DNA from 4 places in the Cellvibrio fibrivorans genome. Region 3 is predicted to be linked to each of the others. Evidence: predicted binding sites of a transcription regulator. Region 3 holds the regulator's gene; each other region holds the start of a gene.

Region 1 (4,214 bases), on a different contig from region 3:
CACAGCTGATGGACTGTCAAAGTTGGCAGAGTTAATTAAATTGGCCAGCGCTGCAGGAGATGTTGCGGCACCTGAATTTAAAATCAAATCCACATCATCAATAACCGTTCCTGTTGGATCTATGCGGGTAATATTAAATGATGTCGTATTGGTGGGACTAAAAGTAATAGGTACAAAACCGGTGGTGATATCGCCGACATTCAAGTTTGTGGTGGTAGCAACCTTAGCACCCACTTTTGCCAAATTGATGCCAGCACCATTAGTCGTAAATTCAGAGCCGGTAGTTTCCAAAACCAATTCATTAGAATCGAGATTGAGCGATGCACGCACAGCCGTTGTCTGACGAGGCTCCTGCGAACTTACATCAACACGTAAATCACCCAACACCCCGCTAACATTACCATCAGCATCCGCAGCGAAACCTTGTAACAGCGCATTTGTACCGTTAACGATGTAACCGTCTTTATCCAATCCAAAAGTACCGGCACGGGTAAACAAACGTTCACCATTTTTTTCCACTACAAAGAAGCCTTCACCATTGACCGACATGTCCAATTCATTTTGCGTAAATTTCAAATTACCTTGGGTAAATTGCTGGCGGATATTTTGAATAGTCACACCACTACCTGCAGTATTTGAACCGCCACCAAGCAAGGTGCTGGTATATACATCGCCAAATTCCGTGCGCGAGGACTTGAAACCAATGGTGCTCGCATTGGCGATATTGTTACCGGTCACTTGCAGATCGGTATTAGCCGCACGAATTCCGCTTAACGCTGTATTGAAAGACATAGTACACCTCGACCATAACGATTAATGGCTAAAAACTTAGTAAGTTATGACGCAACTTTTAGAAACTATTTAGTCAATTTTTAACGTAACTATTTTTAAACCAAATAATTTTTAAACCAAATAAATTTTAAACCCAACAAATATTAATTAAATTGTTTAACATCTTTGGCATCCACTGCGCCTATACCTGCAAGATTCAAAATAAGCGCACCATTCTCGCCAATAGTCACACTGTTCACATTAGCGCTGAGTGATGTATTCAATGCTTCAGATTTTCCATTTTGGGTCGCTGTGATTTCAAAACGGTACTTACCGGCGGCGGCAACTGAATCTTCATCGGCCTCCCAATCCAGCAATTCACCATTCACTTCCAGATTCTGACCATCCCAACGGAATACAGCTTCACCGGCTGGCACATCGCCGACAGGGATGGCTTGTACAAGTGAACCGGTGCTGTCATAAATACTGACTTTCATATCTTTGGTCGGATAGGTTAGGTCAACACTGCCCGCTACAATTCCACCTTTGACCAAGGTGCTGGTATCCGATTCCACCGTCACACTGCGACCAACCAAGGACGATGCTTGCAGCGCATTATTAGACATAAAACTATTGAAGCTGGTATTTAAACGCTCCAAACCTTCCACCGAACTAAACTGTGCCAGTTGCGCCACAAATTCACTGTTGTCTTGCGGACTTAATGGATTTTGGTTGTTCATTTGCGTGATCATCAATTCAAGAAACGCAGCCTGACCCAATTCGTTGGTGTTCTTTTTTGTTTCTTGTTTTTTAGTGATGCTGAGATTGTCGGTAACGTTGTTAGTTGCTGTTGCATTAGATACAGTCATGATTCAGCCCCTTATTGACCAAGCGTTAAAACGCGTTGAACCATTTGTTTGGCTGAATTCATCACTTCCACATTCATTTGAAATGAACGCGACGCGGCAATCATATTCGCCATTTCTTCAACCGGATTGACATTGGGGTAATACACATAACCTTCGTCATCCGCTTTTGGATGCGTAGGCTCGTAACGGCGTTGCAGCGGTGCATCGCTCTCTACAATTCCGAGCACTTGCACTCCCGCAGCAGCATCAACTTCGTTATCGCTGTAAGCGCCTTCAGTAACGCTGGCACGCATGGCATCTTGCTGGATGGCAGCAAACACAGGTTGGCGGCTGCGATAGACTTCATTCACACTGGAGCTGGCCGATTGCGCATTCGCCAGGTTGCTGGCGGTGGTATTTAGACGCAAACTTTGTGCGTTCATACCGGTCCCGGCGATATCAAAAATATTTCCAAGTGCCATGATTCAATACCTACAAAATGTGTTCAGAAAAAATGCTCACCAAAAACCAATAGCGGCTTTACTCGCCGCGAATCGCTGTGCGTAACCCGGTAAATTTACTGTTTAGAAATTGAAAGCTCGCCTGAAATGCCAAGGCATTTTTCATGTATTCCGCGTGCTCAATTTGATCTTCAACTGTGTTGCCATCAATGGATGGCTGTTGTGGTGTGCGATAGAGAACATCGCCTTCATCTGCCGAGAAACCACTAGCATCAATATGACGCGATTGGGTGGTAGAGAGATCAAAGCCTTGGGATGCATTCATCTTCTGGTTCAACGCTTGCTTAAAATCCAGATCTTTTGCTTTGAAATTCGGGGTATCAATATTGGCGAGGTTATTTGCAAGTACGCCCGCGCGCTCAGAGCGAAAGTGCAGCGCTGATTCGTGGATACCAAGTGCTTTGTCGAAAGAGATAGACATATCAGGTTCGCCTTCTTGAGATGACAGGTGGCAACCAAAGTGGTTGTAACCTTTTGTTATCTACAACAAAGCAACGCCTGTGCCAATGAACAAAAATAAGCATAACCTATTGTTTTTAAAGGATTATAAAAATCAAAAAGAAAGGTTTTTAAAAAGCGGCAACAGGCAAGCGGCAAAGGTTTTCCGCTCATGGAGACGAGCTGCAAGGGAACGGCAAATGGCGCCCAAAAAAGAAAACCGGGCTAATAGCCCGGTTTTAAGAAAATTCTGGCAATCCAAAAAACTAAATCGCTTTGTAGAGAATACCCGGCTCACAGCGCACCATTTCAAACAAGTCGGCCGCACCGGCCAAACCTTCTGACGAACCGAGAAAAAGAATGCCTTGCGGCTTTAAGGAGGCGTGGATTTTTTGCAGGATCTGCCGCTTCAAATCGGCATTGAAATAAATCAGTACATTGCGGCAGAAGACAATATCGAACTTGCCCAACGCAGCGTAGGAATCCATCAAGTTGAGCGAGCGGAAATCAATGCGCTCTTTCACCAGGCTTTTCACTCGCCACACGGTTGGCGTCGGGTTATCGAAATAACGCTCCAACCTTTCGGCAGATAAGCCGCGCAGTACCGATAGTTTATCGTATTCACCGCGCTTGGCCTGATCCAGTACAGTCGACGACAAATCGGTAGCAACGATTTGTACCTGCCGCACCAAATTACCCATCGCCTGACGCTTGTACTCCTCCACCATCATGCTGATGGAATAAGGCTCCTGCCCCGATGAACAGGCGGCAGACCAAATGCGCACCGGACCATACATGCGGTTATTGCCCGCCATTAATTGCGGCAATAAGGTATTTTTAAGATGGTCGTAGGGATAGTTGTCGCGAAACCAAAAAGTTTCGTTAGTGGTCATGGAATCAACCACCTGGTCTTTCAATTTGCGGTTGATCCCCAATTTTAATACGCGCACCAATTCACCAAACGAGGCGATATTATTTTCTTCCAGAATGCGGCGAATACGGTTGGTTACTAAATATTGTTTGTTATCGCCTAGCGAAATACCGCAGGCGTCTTCGAGGAATTGACGGAATTGATCAAACTCGGCTTGGTCAATATTGTCCCGACCTGCCGGCTTGGCAAAAGGTGACTCTTTATTAATCATAGGCTTCCAATGTAAAACAATTGCCGCGCGTCAATTCGCAACGGCAATACAAAGTCAGGCTTGCTCCGGTGGCAACAAACTTTCACCGGTAATCGCCAGAACGCGATCGTTCACGCGCTTTGCCAGCTCATCCGGATGGAACTTCGCCAGAAAATCATCTGCACCCACCTTCCGCACCATGGCTTCGTTAAATACGCCACTGAGTGATGTGTGTAGGATGATATGCAGCTTTTTCAGTTCCGGATGGTTGCGCACCTCAGCAGTAAAAGTGTAACCATCCATTTCCGGCATTTCGATATCGCAGATAATCATGATGAGTTCTGCGTAAGGATCTTTTCCTTCTTTGATCAAGTCTGTCAAATATTGGAAACCTTCCGCTCCATCTTTTTTGACGGTGGTTTTAATTCCCATGCCCTCAACTACCCGCTGGATTTGTTTGCGCGCAATAGTCGAGTCATCAATGATCAACACATGTTTTTGTACGACGCGGTCAG
Region 2 (4,214 bases), on a different contig from region 3:
AATAGCATCGCCGAAGGTTACACCAGCACGCCGGCCAATACTCAACTGTTGTTTGTCGCAGTGCCAGCCAAAATCGAAGCGGAAAAATTCACCGCAATGAGCGGCATCCAAACTGAAGCCAGTGGCGATACCGGCGGCGGCACTAACGTGGGCCATTTTGAAACGGGCGACTTTATTGAATTCAAAATCAAAGCGGAAACAGCCGGTAATTACACCATTGATTACCGCCTTGCCAGCCAAACTGGCAGCACTGGTTTTGACGTGCTGATTGATGATGTAGTGGTAGACACCATGGATCTCGCAGCCACTGGCGGCTGGCAAACCTACATCACCAAAACCGGCAAATCCTTTGCGATGACAGCAGGCAACCACACATTGCGTTTCCGCTCGATTGGCAAGGAATGGAATATCAATTGGTTTGAGATTAAAAAGCAGTAACGCGACAAACCTTATCCGGATTGTGGACGCGATCCGGATAAGGCTATCCAACAATAGCGAAACACCAAAAAATAGAGAGCCCAACTATGACTAAACACTTACAAACCTTAGCCATCGCGCTTGCAATCGCCGGCACCGCGTTCGGAACCCATGCCGCCGACACCAGTGCCAGCACAAAAACACTGAGTGTTTACACCACAGCCAAAGATACCCATCACAAGTTGAGCCTCACCGATACCCTGAGCTTTAAACCCGCGCAACAAAATAAAGAAACGGAAATTGCGATTTACGTTAACCCCGCCAAACAATACCAAACCTTTTTAGGTATTGGCGGCGCGATTACCGATGCGAGCGCAGAAACTTTTGCGAAATTAAACAGCAAGAAAAAAGCCGAATTTTTAAAAGCCTACTACGACAAAAAAGACGGTATCGGCTATAGCCTGCTGAGAACCACCATCCACAGCTCCGATTTCAGCAGCGGCAGCTACACCTATATCGAAGAAGGTGACAAAGAATTAAAAACCTTCAGTATCAAGCACGATCAAAAATATCGCCTGCCGATGCTGAAAGCGGCCATTAAAGCGGCCGGTGGAAAAATTACCACCTACGCGAGCCCCTGGAGTGCGCCCGCGTTTATGAAAGACACCAACCATATGTTGCAAGGCGGAAAATTATTACCCGAATACAACAATGCGTGGGCCACCTACTACACCAAATTTATTAAAGCCTACGAAAAAGAAGGCATACCGATTTGGGGGATCACAGTTCAAAATGAACCTATGGCGAAACAAACCTGGGAATCAATGATTTTCACTGCCGAAGAAGAACGCGACTTCCTGAAAAATCATCTCGGCCCGGTAATGGAAAAAGCTGGTTACGGCGATAAAAAAATTATCGTATGGGATCACAATCGCGATTTAATTGTGCATCGCGCCAACACCATCATGAGCGACCCTGAAGCAGCCAAATATGTGTGGGGCATTGGCTTCCACTGGTATGAAACCTGGACTGGCGCAAAACCGCTGTACGGTAACGTTGCAGAAGTTTCAAAAGCTTACCCCAATATAAACCTGATGCTCACTGAAGCCACCGTAGAAAAATTCAACGCCGAGCGCTATCACTACTGGCCCAACGCCGAGCGTTATGGCGATTCATTAATTAACGATTTTAACTCTGGAGCTGTCGCATGGACCGATTGGAATATTTTGCTCGACAATACCGGTGGCCCCAACCATGTCGGCAACTTCTGCTTCGCGCCTATCCACGAAAATAACGGCGAGTTAATTTACACACCAACCTATTACTACCTCGGGCATTTCTCCAAATTTATCCGTCCCGATGCCAAACGCGTAAGCGCCGTATCAAGCCGCAGCGTTTTACAAACCACTTCATTTATGAATGCGGATAACAAACTGGTGACCGTCGTTATGAACAATACTGACGACGCGATCAGCTATCGCTACTATGTGGGCAATGAAGAGGCAACCGTCAACATCCCCGCGCATGCGATGCAGACATTAGTGTACTGATTAAGTAAACATCAGCAAAAAGATCAGGGATGGCATTCGGTCAAAACCAAAATAACCCGCTTCGGCGGGTTTTTTTCGCTGCAGTGATTATCACCCTTTACCCCTACAAGCTGTCGAAATAATTTACACGACACATCAGGATTACAGCGCCAAAACGACAATAAATCCATAGTAAACAACAGCATAATGAATCAAGCACAGTTCTTGCTTTAAGGCGGCCGCTGTACAACATCAATTCCACATAGGGATAACCATGAAAACTTTAAAAACTATTTCACTCGCTTGTTTAATTTTCGGTGCTGCGCAAGCTGCTGTTGCAGGTCCGATCTACTTGACCAGTGGTTCTGAGCCTTGGGGCACTAACGCTAACATCGACAACTTCGATGCCGCTTTTGGTGCAGGCAATTGGGACAGAGCAGTATTTGGTGATGCTGGCGTATTCAGTGACACCTCTGACTTTGTTTACATTGATGGTGGCGACGGCAATACTTTCGATTTTGAAACCTGGTACAACAGCAACCGCAGCACCGTAGAAACCTTCGTTGCTTCTGGCGGTAGTGTGTTTGTTAACGCTGCTAGATGGGGCGGCACCGACAATTTTGATTTGGGCTTTGGTGCAACCCTGACCGAAACTGGCAATTACTCAACTGAGTGCACCCTGACTACCAACGACTTCGCTGCTGCTGGCACTGTGTTTACCGGTTCAGGCTGCTCACACGACGTAGTAGCAGGCGCTGGCTTCAACACCCTGGCCTACTCAACAGCAGGCAACATCCTGTTGGAGAAAAGCTACGGCCTGGGTCATGTAATGCTGGGCGGTATGACCACCACCAACTTCCACTCAGGCAATGGTTTTGACATCCGCGTTAACATGCTGAAATACGCTAATGACGGCGTAACCGCTGTTCCAGAGTCATCTAGCATTGTGCTGTTCGGCCTTGGCTTGCTCGGCCTTGGTTTGGCACGTCGCAACAAAAAAGCTTAATAGCTGCAACTAACTGGCTTTAACCTCTCGCCAGCTTCGCAAAACCCCACCCTAACAAGTGGGGTTTTGTTTTTTTGGCGCCGCACCTTAACAAAAAATAATCCTTTCGCGCTGTTGGCTGACACCATTGACTGGCACACTCTGCCCGGCTTTATCACCTTCAACAAAGGAATCCTGACATGAAAAGAATCGCATTTCTAACTGCTGCAATCCTGCTGCAGAGCTGCTCCAGTGTGGTCGATCACAAGCAAACGGCCACCTTGAGCGACGCCGATAAAAAACAATTAGTCACCGTCACCCAAAGCCTTCCCGCTGAACACCAGGCTCGCTACGCCGCGCGCCACCCGGTGGAAACACTGGAATTTTTTGGCATAAAGCAAGGTGATACCGTGGTAGAAGCATTACCCGGAGAAGGATGGTACTCAAAGATTCTACTGCCATATTTAGGCGCTGAAGGCCGATTGATTGCCGTTGATTACAGCCTGAATATGTGGCCGGAATTTGGCGGATTTGCGACACCGGAATTTATTGCGCAGCGCAAAGCCTGGCCAGCACAATTTGCGGTCGATGCCAAAACCTGGGGCGGAGCAAATGGCGCTAAGGGCGAGGCCTATACCTTTGCCAATATGCCGGCCGAGTTAACCGGAAAAGTGGATGCGGTTTTATTTATCCGCGCCCTGCACAACCTCGCGCGCTTTGATGCAAAAGGTAATTATTTAAAACAAGCGCTTGCAGAAACTCATCGCGTATTAAAACCTGGCGGTGTTGTCGGCATAGTTCAACATGCGATGAGCGAGGACAAACCCGATGCATGGGCTGATGGCAGCCGTGGCTACTTAAAGCGCTCATATGTAATTAGCGCCATGACCGCCGCCGGTTTTGAATTTGTGGGCGAAAGCGATATCAATAAGAATCCGAAGGATGATCCGCAAGCCGATGACAATGTATGGCGCTTACCACCAAGCCTGAGCGGAACTGAAGAACAAAAAGCAAAAAATCGTCTAATCGGCGAATCCAACCGTATAACGCTTTTGTTCCGCAAGAAATAAAGCGCTCAATGAGTTGATGGTGTAGCAACCGACACCATTAACTCGCTGATTTACTGGCGGGCATTGTCGTAAATTAATCGCGCGGACTCTGCGCAACAATAGCTCACCAGAGGAATGAAACTGTGGAAGATTTGGTTAGACTCGTATATGCCAGTGAGGCGACGTTTTCCGGCAACAGTGCAGCTCAGGGAATAGAATTGGAGGTTGGTAGAA
Region 3 (4,214 bases):
TGCATCGGGCAGCGATGGCCAGCGGATCGAAATCGTGATCCCACCCAAGGCGGGCAAAACTGAAACCAGTAACGACCAGCCCGCTGCCGCATCCAGTGCAGCCCAATCCTCATCAACTGAAGCAACCCCTTAACTCATATGCCCAGCCTGCACGCACGCCATCTCGCAAAAAGTTACAAAAAACGTAAAGTCGTTATCGACGTCTCGATTACTGTGGAGAGCGGCCATATCGTCGGCCTGCTCGGCCCCAATGGCGCCGGTAAAACCACCTGCTTTTATATGATTGCCGGCCTGGTGCCCGCCGATAATGGCAATGTATTAATTGACGACCGCGATATTACCCAACTGCCCATCCACGGCCGAGCTCGCGCCGGCATCGGTTACTTGCCACAAGAAGCCTCGATTTTCCGCAAGCTGACCGTCGCCGATAACATCATGGCAATCCTCGAAACCCGCAAGGATCTGGATCGCACCCAGCGCCAGGAAAAGCTCGAATCATTGCTTAATGAATTTCACATCACCCACATCCGCGACAGCCTGGGGATGGCACTTTCAGGGGGCGAACGCCGCCGGGTAGAAATCGCTCGTGCGCTAGCGACCGACCCCAAATTTATTTTGCTCGATGAACCTTTTGCCGGAGTTGACCCCATCTCGGTCAACGATATCAAAGAAATTGTGCGCCATCTTAAGGACCGCGGTATTGGCGTGCTGATTACTGACCACAACGTGCGCGAGACACTGGATATATGTGAGACCGCCTATATTGTAAGCGAAGGCCACATTATTGCCGAGGGCGATGCCGAAACCGTACTCAGCAACAGCAAGGTGCGTGAAGTCTATTTAGGCGAGCATTTCCGTCTGTAAAGGTGGCTAAACCCGTCACCACCAGTGTTACCAACCGCCCGTCAGCAACACCTTCGGCAACACACAAACAACTTGACAAGTAACATTCTTTGATCATTAGGCATAAAGCTTGCTTAAGCTTATTGCTTGCGCGCCAAACCCTGACTAAACTCCACCTATCTGATGTTTTCCATCCTGCGTTATAAGGGTTTGTCGTTCACACAATGAAGCAATCTCTCCAGCTCAAACTCGGTCAGCAGCTGACCATGACTCCGCAACTGCAGCAGGCAATCCGCCTACTGCAACTATCGACATTAGACCTGCAGCAAGAAATCCAGGAAGCGCTTGAATCCAATCCTATGTTGGAAGTGGAGGAAAGCTTCGACAGCCCCAGTAGCACCAATGATTACGAAGGCAGTGAGCTGGATAAAGCGGATTACACTCGCCAGTTAGAGATCGCTGCTGAAGCCGGTACTGACCACGGCACTGACTTTACCGCGAGCGAAAATTTCTCCTCCAGCAGCGCCGACAACTACAGCGAAACCAATAGCTATACCGAAGGCGGTGAAAGCTTCGGTGAAGGTGAGAATTTTGGTGAAAGTGAGAGTTTTGGCGATAGTGATGTGTACGGTGAGGGCGACGGATTTAGTGCGGACGCCGGCGAATGGAGCGATTCCATCCCCAGTGACCTCCCCGTCGACACGAGCTGGGATGATGTTTACCAATCATCATCCAGCAGCAGCTCAAGCAATTACGACAACGAAGACAATGATTTTGAAAGTCGCCGCGCCGCAACTGATTCGCTCTACGACCATCTGATGTGGCAGTTAAACCTGACGCCCATGTCGGATCGCGACCGCGTACTGGCGATGGCAATTATCGATGCGGTGGAACCGAGCGGCATGCTGTCCATCACCATCGAAGAAATTTTTGAAGGTATGCGCAGCGATTTTGAAGAGCTGGAACTCGACGAAGTTGAAGCGGTGCAACACCGCTTGCAACAGTTCGATCCTTGCGGCGTATGCAGTCAAAATCTATCTGAGTGCCTGTTGGTGCAATTGCAACAATTTGATCCGAAAACACCGTTTTTAGACTCGGCAAAATTAATTGCCAAACAATATTTGCCGGTGCTCGGCAGCCGCGATTATCGCCAGCTGATGCGCCGCACCAAATTGAAAGAAGCTGAATTAAGCCAGGCAGTGGCATTAATTCAAAGTTTGAATCCGCGCCCAGGCGATATGATCGCCAATGGCGATACCGAATATGTAGTACCTGATGTATTCGTTGAAAAACGCGATGGCCGCTGGATAGTGGAACTCAATCCGGATATTGCGCCGCGCTTGCGCATTAATTCCGACTACGCCTCTATGGTGAAACGCGCCGACTCCAGCACCGACAACACCTTCCTCAAAGATAATTTGCAGGAGGCGCGCTGGTTCTTAAAAAGTTTGCAAAGCCGCAATGAAACCCTGTTAAAAGTGGCGAGTTGTATTGTGGAAAAACAGCGCGGCTTTTTGGATTATGGTCCTGAAGCGATGAAGCCATTGGTGCTGCACGATATTGCTGAAATTGTTGAGATGCACGAATCGACTATTTCACGTGTCACCACCCAAAAATACATGCACACACCACAGGGTATTTTCGAGCTGAAATACTTTTTCTCCAGCCATGTCAGCACCGACAGTGGTGGCGAATGTTCATCAACTGCAATTCGCGCGATTATCAAAAAATTGGTAAGTGCCGAGAATCCGAAAAAACCGCTCAGCGATAGCAAGATTACCGACCTGCTCGCCGAGCAGGGGATTCAAGTGGCACGCCGTACTATTGCCAAATACCGCGAATCACTCAATATTCCGCCGTCGAATGAACGCAAAACTATTTAGCTATTTAGTTGTATTAGTAGTACCAATAAAGTTCGGATCAAAAAATCACTGATGTAATGCGAGGTTGTGCCAGTCGCAACCGTTTTGTTTCTAGCGAGAGGAAGTATCTATGCAAATAAATATCAGCGGTCGTCATGTAGAAGTTACCGATTCCATGAAAGAGTATGTAACCAGTAAAATTGAGCGCTTAACGCACCACCATGACCGCATCACCAGCACCAACGTTATCCTCTCGGTAGATAAACTTATCCAAAAAGCAGAAGCCACTATCCATGTCAGTGGCAAAGATGTATTCGCTGAAGCTACTCATGAAGATCTGTATGCCGCGATTGATGCACTGGCTGATAAACTTGACCGCCAATTGATTAAACACAAAGAGAAGATGCGCAGCCATCGCTGAGTGCGCGATAGCTCGCCATCGTTAACTGAACCTACGCCGCCATCGCCACCTTGCGATGTCTGCATTATTTATTGAGAGATGCCCAGCATCACCTTGTCATGCAAATTCAATCCCTGATCAGCCCCAGCCGCACCCTCTGCGGCGTCGAAGGGGGCAGCAAGAAACGCGCACTGGAGTTGCTCGCCAACACCATTGCGCAGGATATCCCCGATATTGATGCCGATGAATTGTTCCGCCGCCTGATTGGCCGCGAGCGCCTCGGCTCCACTGGTATTGGCCACGGAATTGCAATCCCCCACTGCCGTATTGAACACTGTAAAGGCACTGTGGGTGCACTGATTACCCTGACCGATCCAATCGACTTCGATGCAATAGATTCGCAACCGGTCGATATTCTGTTCGCGATGCTGGTGCCGGAAGATGCCCACAGCGAACACTTGCAAACCTTGGCAGCACTGGCTGGCGCACTGAACAACGCCGAATACCGCCAGCGCCTGCGCGCCTCCAAAACTAATGAAGCGCTCTATGATGCAGCGCTAACAACCTCGTAAACAGGATTTATATGCATCTGGTGATCGTCAGTGGCTTGTCTGGTTCGGGTAAGAGTACGGCACTCCATGTCCTTGAGGATGTGGGGTTCAACTGTATCGACAACTTGCCCGTCAGCCTGCTACCTGCGTTGGTTGCCCAGATCCAGATCCACAAAGATGACCAACACCGCTTTGCCATTGGTATCGATGTGCGCAATGCCTGGCAAGATCTGGCTATCTTCCCGCAGATGATCAGCACCCTCAAAGAAGCGCATCTGCCCTTCCAGACCCTGTTCCTCGATTCTCAACCACCGGTATTGATCCAGCGATTCAGTGAAACCCGCCGCAAGCATCCGCTGTCAGATAAACATACTAGCCTGGAAGAGGCGATCAGCGCTGAGCAGCAGCTTCTGGAGCCCATCCGCGATTGTGCTGACCAGATTATCGATACCAGCCACCTGAATCTGCATGAGTTGCGCGATCTGGTGAAAGAGCGGGTCGTGGGCCGCAGTGAATCGACCATGGCTATTTTGTTTGAATCCTTTGGCTTCAAACACG
Region 4 (4,214 bases), on a different contig from region 3:
ATTATTATTTTTTCGATGGGCACCAGTGAAGGTAATTTCCGGTGTAGCAGCCGCATTTATTTTGGTGAATTCGACGGCTGGAATTTTTGGTGTGATGTCCACCAACGTTCAATTTCATCCGGGGTTACCGCTTTGGGCGCTGGTGGTGTTGGTTGGTGGATTTATCGGTGCTGAGTATGGCAGCAAGCGCTTGGCTAATCCGGTCATTCAGCGCTTGTTGGCATTGGTACTGCTGGTGGCGGGTGTAAAAATGATACTGACCTTTTAAATATCAGGGAGCCGTTTTAATTTTTAATTGACCAACAAAATTACACGGCCGGTGGCGGCTATCCAGTTGCTCTTTGATAATTTTTTCCCACGCAGTGGTGCAGGCACCTGTTGAACCAGGCAAACAAAAAATTAAGGTGCGATTGGAAAATCCGGCCGTTGCGCGCGATTGAATGGTGGAGGTGCCGATTTCGTCATAAGACACCTGACGAAATAATTCACCAAAACCGACAACGGTTTTGTCAAATAAAGGAGAGACTGCTTCGACAGTGGAGTCGCGCCCCGCAAAACCGGTGCCGCCGGTAATTAATACGACTTGTGCTTGTGCATCAATAATCCAGTTGGAAAGCACGGCGCGGATTTGGTAAATATCATCAATCACCAAATTGCGGTCATGTAATTTGTGGCCTGCAGCAATTAATAAATCCTGCAACTTTTGGCCGGAGGTATCAGTATCCAGATTGCGTGTGTCGGATACAGTGAGCACGCAAATATTCAAGGGTTCGAATTCTTTTTGGGATGACACTTTAGCCTCCAGTCATATTCATAAACCGCACAATTTGCGGTTCATTATCTAAATCAAAAGTATGTTTTTCCGGTTTGTGGTGCATGGCGTTGATAATACGCGTGCGCACTTCTTGCTGCGGATTTTCGCTGGTGCGCAATGCCTCGCGCAAATCCACGCTGTTCTCTTGTCCCAGGCACAATAATAATCTTCCAGTTGCCGTGACACGTACGCGATTGCAGCTGCTGCAGAAATTATTCGAATGGGGCGAGATAAAACCGATGCGCGAGTCGTAACCACTTGCCTGCCAGTAACGCGCGGGGCCAGCGTTAACTTCACCTTTGGCAAACACTGGCTGCAATAAATGTTGTTCGCTGATGGCGCTGCGTAATTCGTCGCTGCTGACAAACTCGGCGGCGCGGCCGTGTTCATCAATGCGTCCGAGCGGCATCTCTTCAATAAAACTGATATCCAGGCCTTCATCCAATGCAAATTGCACCAGTGCCGGTACTTCATCTGCGTTGTAATGTTTGAGCGCGACGCAATTGAGTTTGATGCGTTTAAAACCGGCGGCTTGTGCGGCTTTAATCCCGGCAAAAACCTGATGGATATCGCCAAAGCGGGTGAGTTGGCGGAAGCGTTCGGGGTTGAGGCTGTCAAGGCTGATATTGATGCGGTCTACACCTGCATCTTTAATCGCTTGGGCATATTGGGGCAGGTGTGTGCCATTGGTGGTGAGGCAGAGTTCCTTTAATCCGGGTAATTGCCCAAGCCGCTGTAACAGGTCAATAATCCCGCGCCGGATCAGTGGTTCGCCACCGGTAATGCGCAGCTTGGTTACGCCCAGGCTTACAAACGTCTCGCCCAGTGTGGCCAGTTCTTCAATGCTCAATACCTCGGCGCGCGGCAGGAACGTCATATCTTCCGCCATACAATAGACGCAGCGCAGGTCACAGCGGTCAGTCACTGAGAGGCGTACGTAGTTGATGGTTCGGCCAAAGCTATCGATCAACATATATAAAGAAGGATTCCTGATTGGGAGAGCCACTCTAGCGGTGCTCAGCCTGAGGCTCAAGGCGTTTCGGCTTTCATTCGCCTATATCCGTAGCAAGCTTGCGGCCAGCATTTAACTTGGTACGGGTTAAATTGGTCAAAAGTACTGATCCAAAATGGTGAATTAGATAATTTTACACCGATATCGACGACTCGCCGGGTGTTTCTGACGGCCAGTCATTATCGATTGGCAGGGCGGGGCGCATTAAAAACTGAAAAAATAACAATAAATGCATTTATGTGGTGCGCAGTGCACCATCACTTTGTTTTTATATGGTGCATATAAGTGGAATAAGAAAAATCAATTTTGCTGCCAGTTGGTGCGCTCTTGCACCATTAAAATTCATAAATCTCTATTGTGCTGGTGAAGAGGAAATTGGCTGCTGCGAGCGATGCTGTGGTTTGTGTTTTTAAGTTTATGAAATATAAAGAAAAATATTTTTTCAATTAAAAAAATGCGATATGGCATCGCGCTTGCAATCACCTCCCTGTAACCAAATTGCAGGTGATGCCATGACCAGTTTTTTCAAAGCCAGCGTAGAAACCCTTCCTTCTGCCCTGCTCAAGCAGCGCAGTGATGCCAATGAGCGCGCAAAAAAATCCCGTGTTGGCAAAGTCTGGTTGGTAGGTGCAGGTCCTGGTGATGCAGAGCTGTTAACCGTCAAAGCCCTACGTGCGATTAACACTGCCGATATTATTTTTTACGATTATTTGGTCAGCGACGATATTCGCGCACTCTTCCCTAAAAATGTTCCTGCGCACTACGTTGGTAAAGCGAAAAACCAGCACAGTATCGCGCAGGAAGATCTCAACCAATTATTGGTTAAACAAGCGCAGTTGGGTTTGACTGTGTGCCGTATTAAAGGCGGCGACCCCTTTATATTTGGCCGCGGCGGTGAAGAGCTGTTGGAATTGCGGACTGCCGGAATTGAGGCAGAAGTGATCCCTGGTATTACCTCCGCCTCAGGTTGCAGTACCTACGCCGATATCCCATTGACCCATCGCGGTTTATCGCAGGGCTGCACTTTTGTGACCGGCCACGCCGAAAAAAGTTTGGATGTGAATTGGTCGGCGCTGGCGCAACTGAACCATACCCTGGTGTTTTATATGGGCCTGACCCGCGCCGATGAAATCGCTGCAAAATTATTGGCGGGCGGATTGGCGGCAGATACACCGGTTGCGATTATCGAAAACGGCTGCCGCAGAGACCAGCGCGACATTGTCTCTACCCTTAGCGAATTCCCCGCTGCAGTTATCCGCGAGCAAGTGCAATCACCCGCGCTAATTATTGTCGGCGAAGTGGTGCGCATGAAAGAAAAATTGCAAGCGCAGGTGCAATTGCATGTATCGGAAAAGCAATACCTGTTGGCTTGATTGATCGTCACTTTCCAAAATTAGTTAATACAAAAATTTCACGACCGTGAGGCAGATATGAAGAAGCGCATTGTAGTAGTTGGCAACGGCATGGTGGGCCACAAATTTATCGACAACCTGGTGAATCACGCGGATGCGGATCAATACAAAGTCATCACTTTTTCTGAAGAGCCTCGCCTCGCGTATGACCGCGTGCAGCTCTCCAAATATTTTTCCGGTTCCACTGCCGAAGATCTCGCGTTGACTAATGCGGATTATTACAACGAAAAATCTGTTGAATTTATTTTAAAAGATAAAGTTATCGATCTGGATTTTGACAACAAAGAAGTGATCACTGCCTCTGGTCGTCGCGAAGGCTATGACAAGTTAATTCTTGCCACAGGTTCTTTCCCGTTTGTGCCGCCAATTCCTGGTAATAACGGCGAGCACTGTTTGGTGTATCGCACCATCGAAGATTTGGAAGCCATTACCAATTCTGCCAAGCAAAGCAAGGTGGGTGTGGTAGTCGGTGGTGGTCTGCTGGGTTTGGAGGCTGCAGCTGCTCTTAAAGCGGCCGGCCTTGAAACTCACGTCGTAGAATTTGCTCCACGTTTGATGGCGGTACAGCTCGACGAAGGCGGTGGAAAATTATTGCGCCGTAAAATTGAAGCAATCGGCGTGAAAGTGCATACCCAAAAAGCCACTAATGAAATTGTTGCGGGTACCGAGCTTCGCTATCGCATGAATTTTGCCGATGGCAGCCATCTTGAAACCGATATGATTTTATTCTCTGCCGGTATTCGCCCGCAGGATGAACTCGCGCGCAAATGTGGCATTCAATTGGGTGAGCGCGGCGGTATAGTGGTAGATAACAACTGCCAAACCAATATCGATAATGTATACGCTATTGGCGAATGTGCACTCTGGAATAATCGCATTTACGGTTTGGTTGCGCCCGGCTACCAAATGGCAAAAGTCGCAGTGTCCCATATCACTGGTGGAAGCGATCAATTTATGGGTGCTGACATGAGCACCA

The links. The regulator sigma-54, encoded in region 3, starts transcription at its own class of promoters, with help from an activator protein. The targets are predictions, from matches to a motif close to TGGCACANNNNTTGCNNT.
Region 1: a site for sigma-54 is predicted at 2,629-2,646, ahead of flgB (flagellar basal body rod protein FlgB). Genes of this name have one in related genera too.
Region 2: a site for sigma-54 is predicted at 2,161-2,178, ahead of J2X05_RS01960 (PEP-CTERM sorting domain-containing protein). Genes of this name have one in related genera too.
Region 4: a site for sigma-54 is predicted at 2,289-2,306, ahead of cobA (uroporphyrinogen-III C-methyltransferase). Genes of this name have one in related genera too.

Annotation. Positions count from the first base shown of each region.
Region 1 is NZ_JAVDVX010000002.1:469,942-474,155, reverse strand. It holds gene J2X05_RS06945 (flagellar hook-basal body complex protein) at 1-792, opposite strand, end outside; gene J2X05_RS06940 (flagellar hook assembly protein FlgD) at 936-1,640, opposite strand; gene flgC (flagellar basal body rod protein FlgC) at 1,652-2,101, opposite strand; gene flgB (flagellar basal body rod protein FlgB) at 2,160-2,561, opposite strand; gene J2X05_RS06925 (CheR family methyltransferase) at 2,845-3,720, opposite strand; gene J2X05_RS06920 (chemotaxis protein CheV) at 3,775-4,214, opposite strand, start outside.
Region 2 is NZ_JAVDVX010000001.1:455,631-459,844, forward strand. It holds gene J2X05_RS01950 (cellulase family glycosylhydrolase) at 1-438, shown strand, start outside; gene J2X05_RS01955 (glycoside hydrolase family 30 protein) at 525-1,967, shown strand; gene J2X05_RS01960 (PEP-CTERM sorting domain-containing protein) at 2,221-2,952, shown strand; gene J2X05_RS01965 (class I SAM-dependent methyltransferase) at 3,132-4,001, shown strand; gene J2X05_RS01970 (BLUF domain-containing protein) at 4,124-4,214, shown strand, end outside.
Region 3 is NZ_JAVDVX010000008.1:38,599-42,812, reverse strand. It holds gene lptA (lipopolysaccharide transport periplasmic protein LptA) at 1-133, shown strand, start outside; gene lptB (LPS export ABC transporter ATP-binding protein) at 139-864, shown strand; gene J2X05_RS18785 (RNA polymerase factor sigma-54) at 1,068-2,726, shown strand; gene hpf (ribosome hibernation-promoting factor, HPF/YfiA family) at 2,836-3,126, shown strand; gene ptsN (PTS IIA-like nitrogen regulatory protein PtsN) at 3,225-3,677, shown strand; gene rapZ (RNase adapter RapZ) at 3,689-4,214, shown strand, end outside.
Region 4 is NZ_JAVDVX010000001.1:500,753-504,966, reverse strand. It holds gene J2X05_RS02140 (sulfite exporter TauE/SafE family protein) at 1-268, shown strand, start outside; gene moaB (molybdenum cofactor biosynthesis protein B) at 272-793, opposite strand; gene moaA (GTP 3',8-cyclase MoaA) at 795-1,787, opposite strand; gene cobA (uroporphyrinogen-III C-methyltransferase) at 2,339-3,199, shown strand; gene nirB (nitrite reductase large subunit NirB) at 3,257-4,214, shown strand, end outside.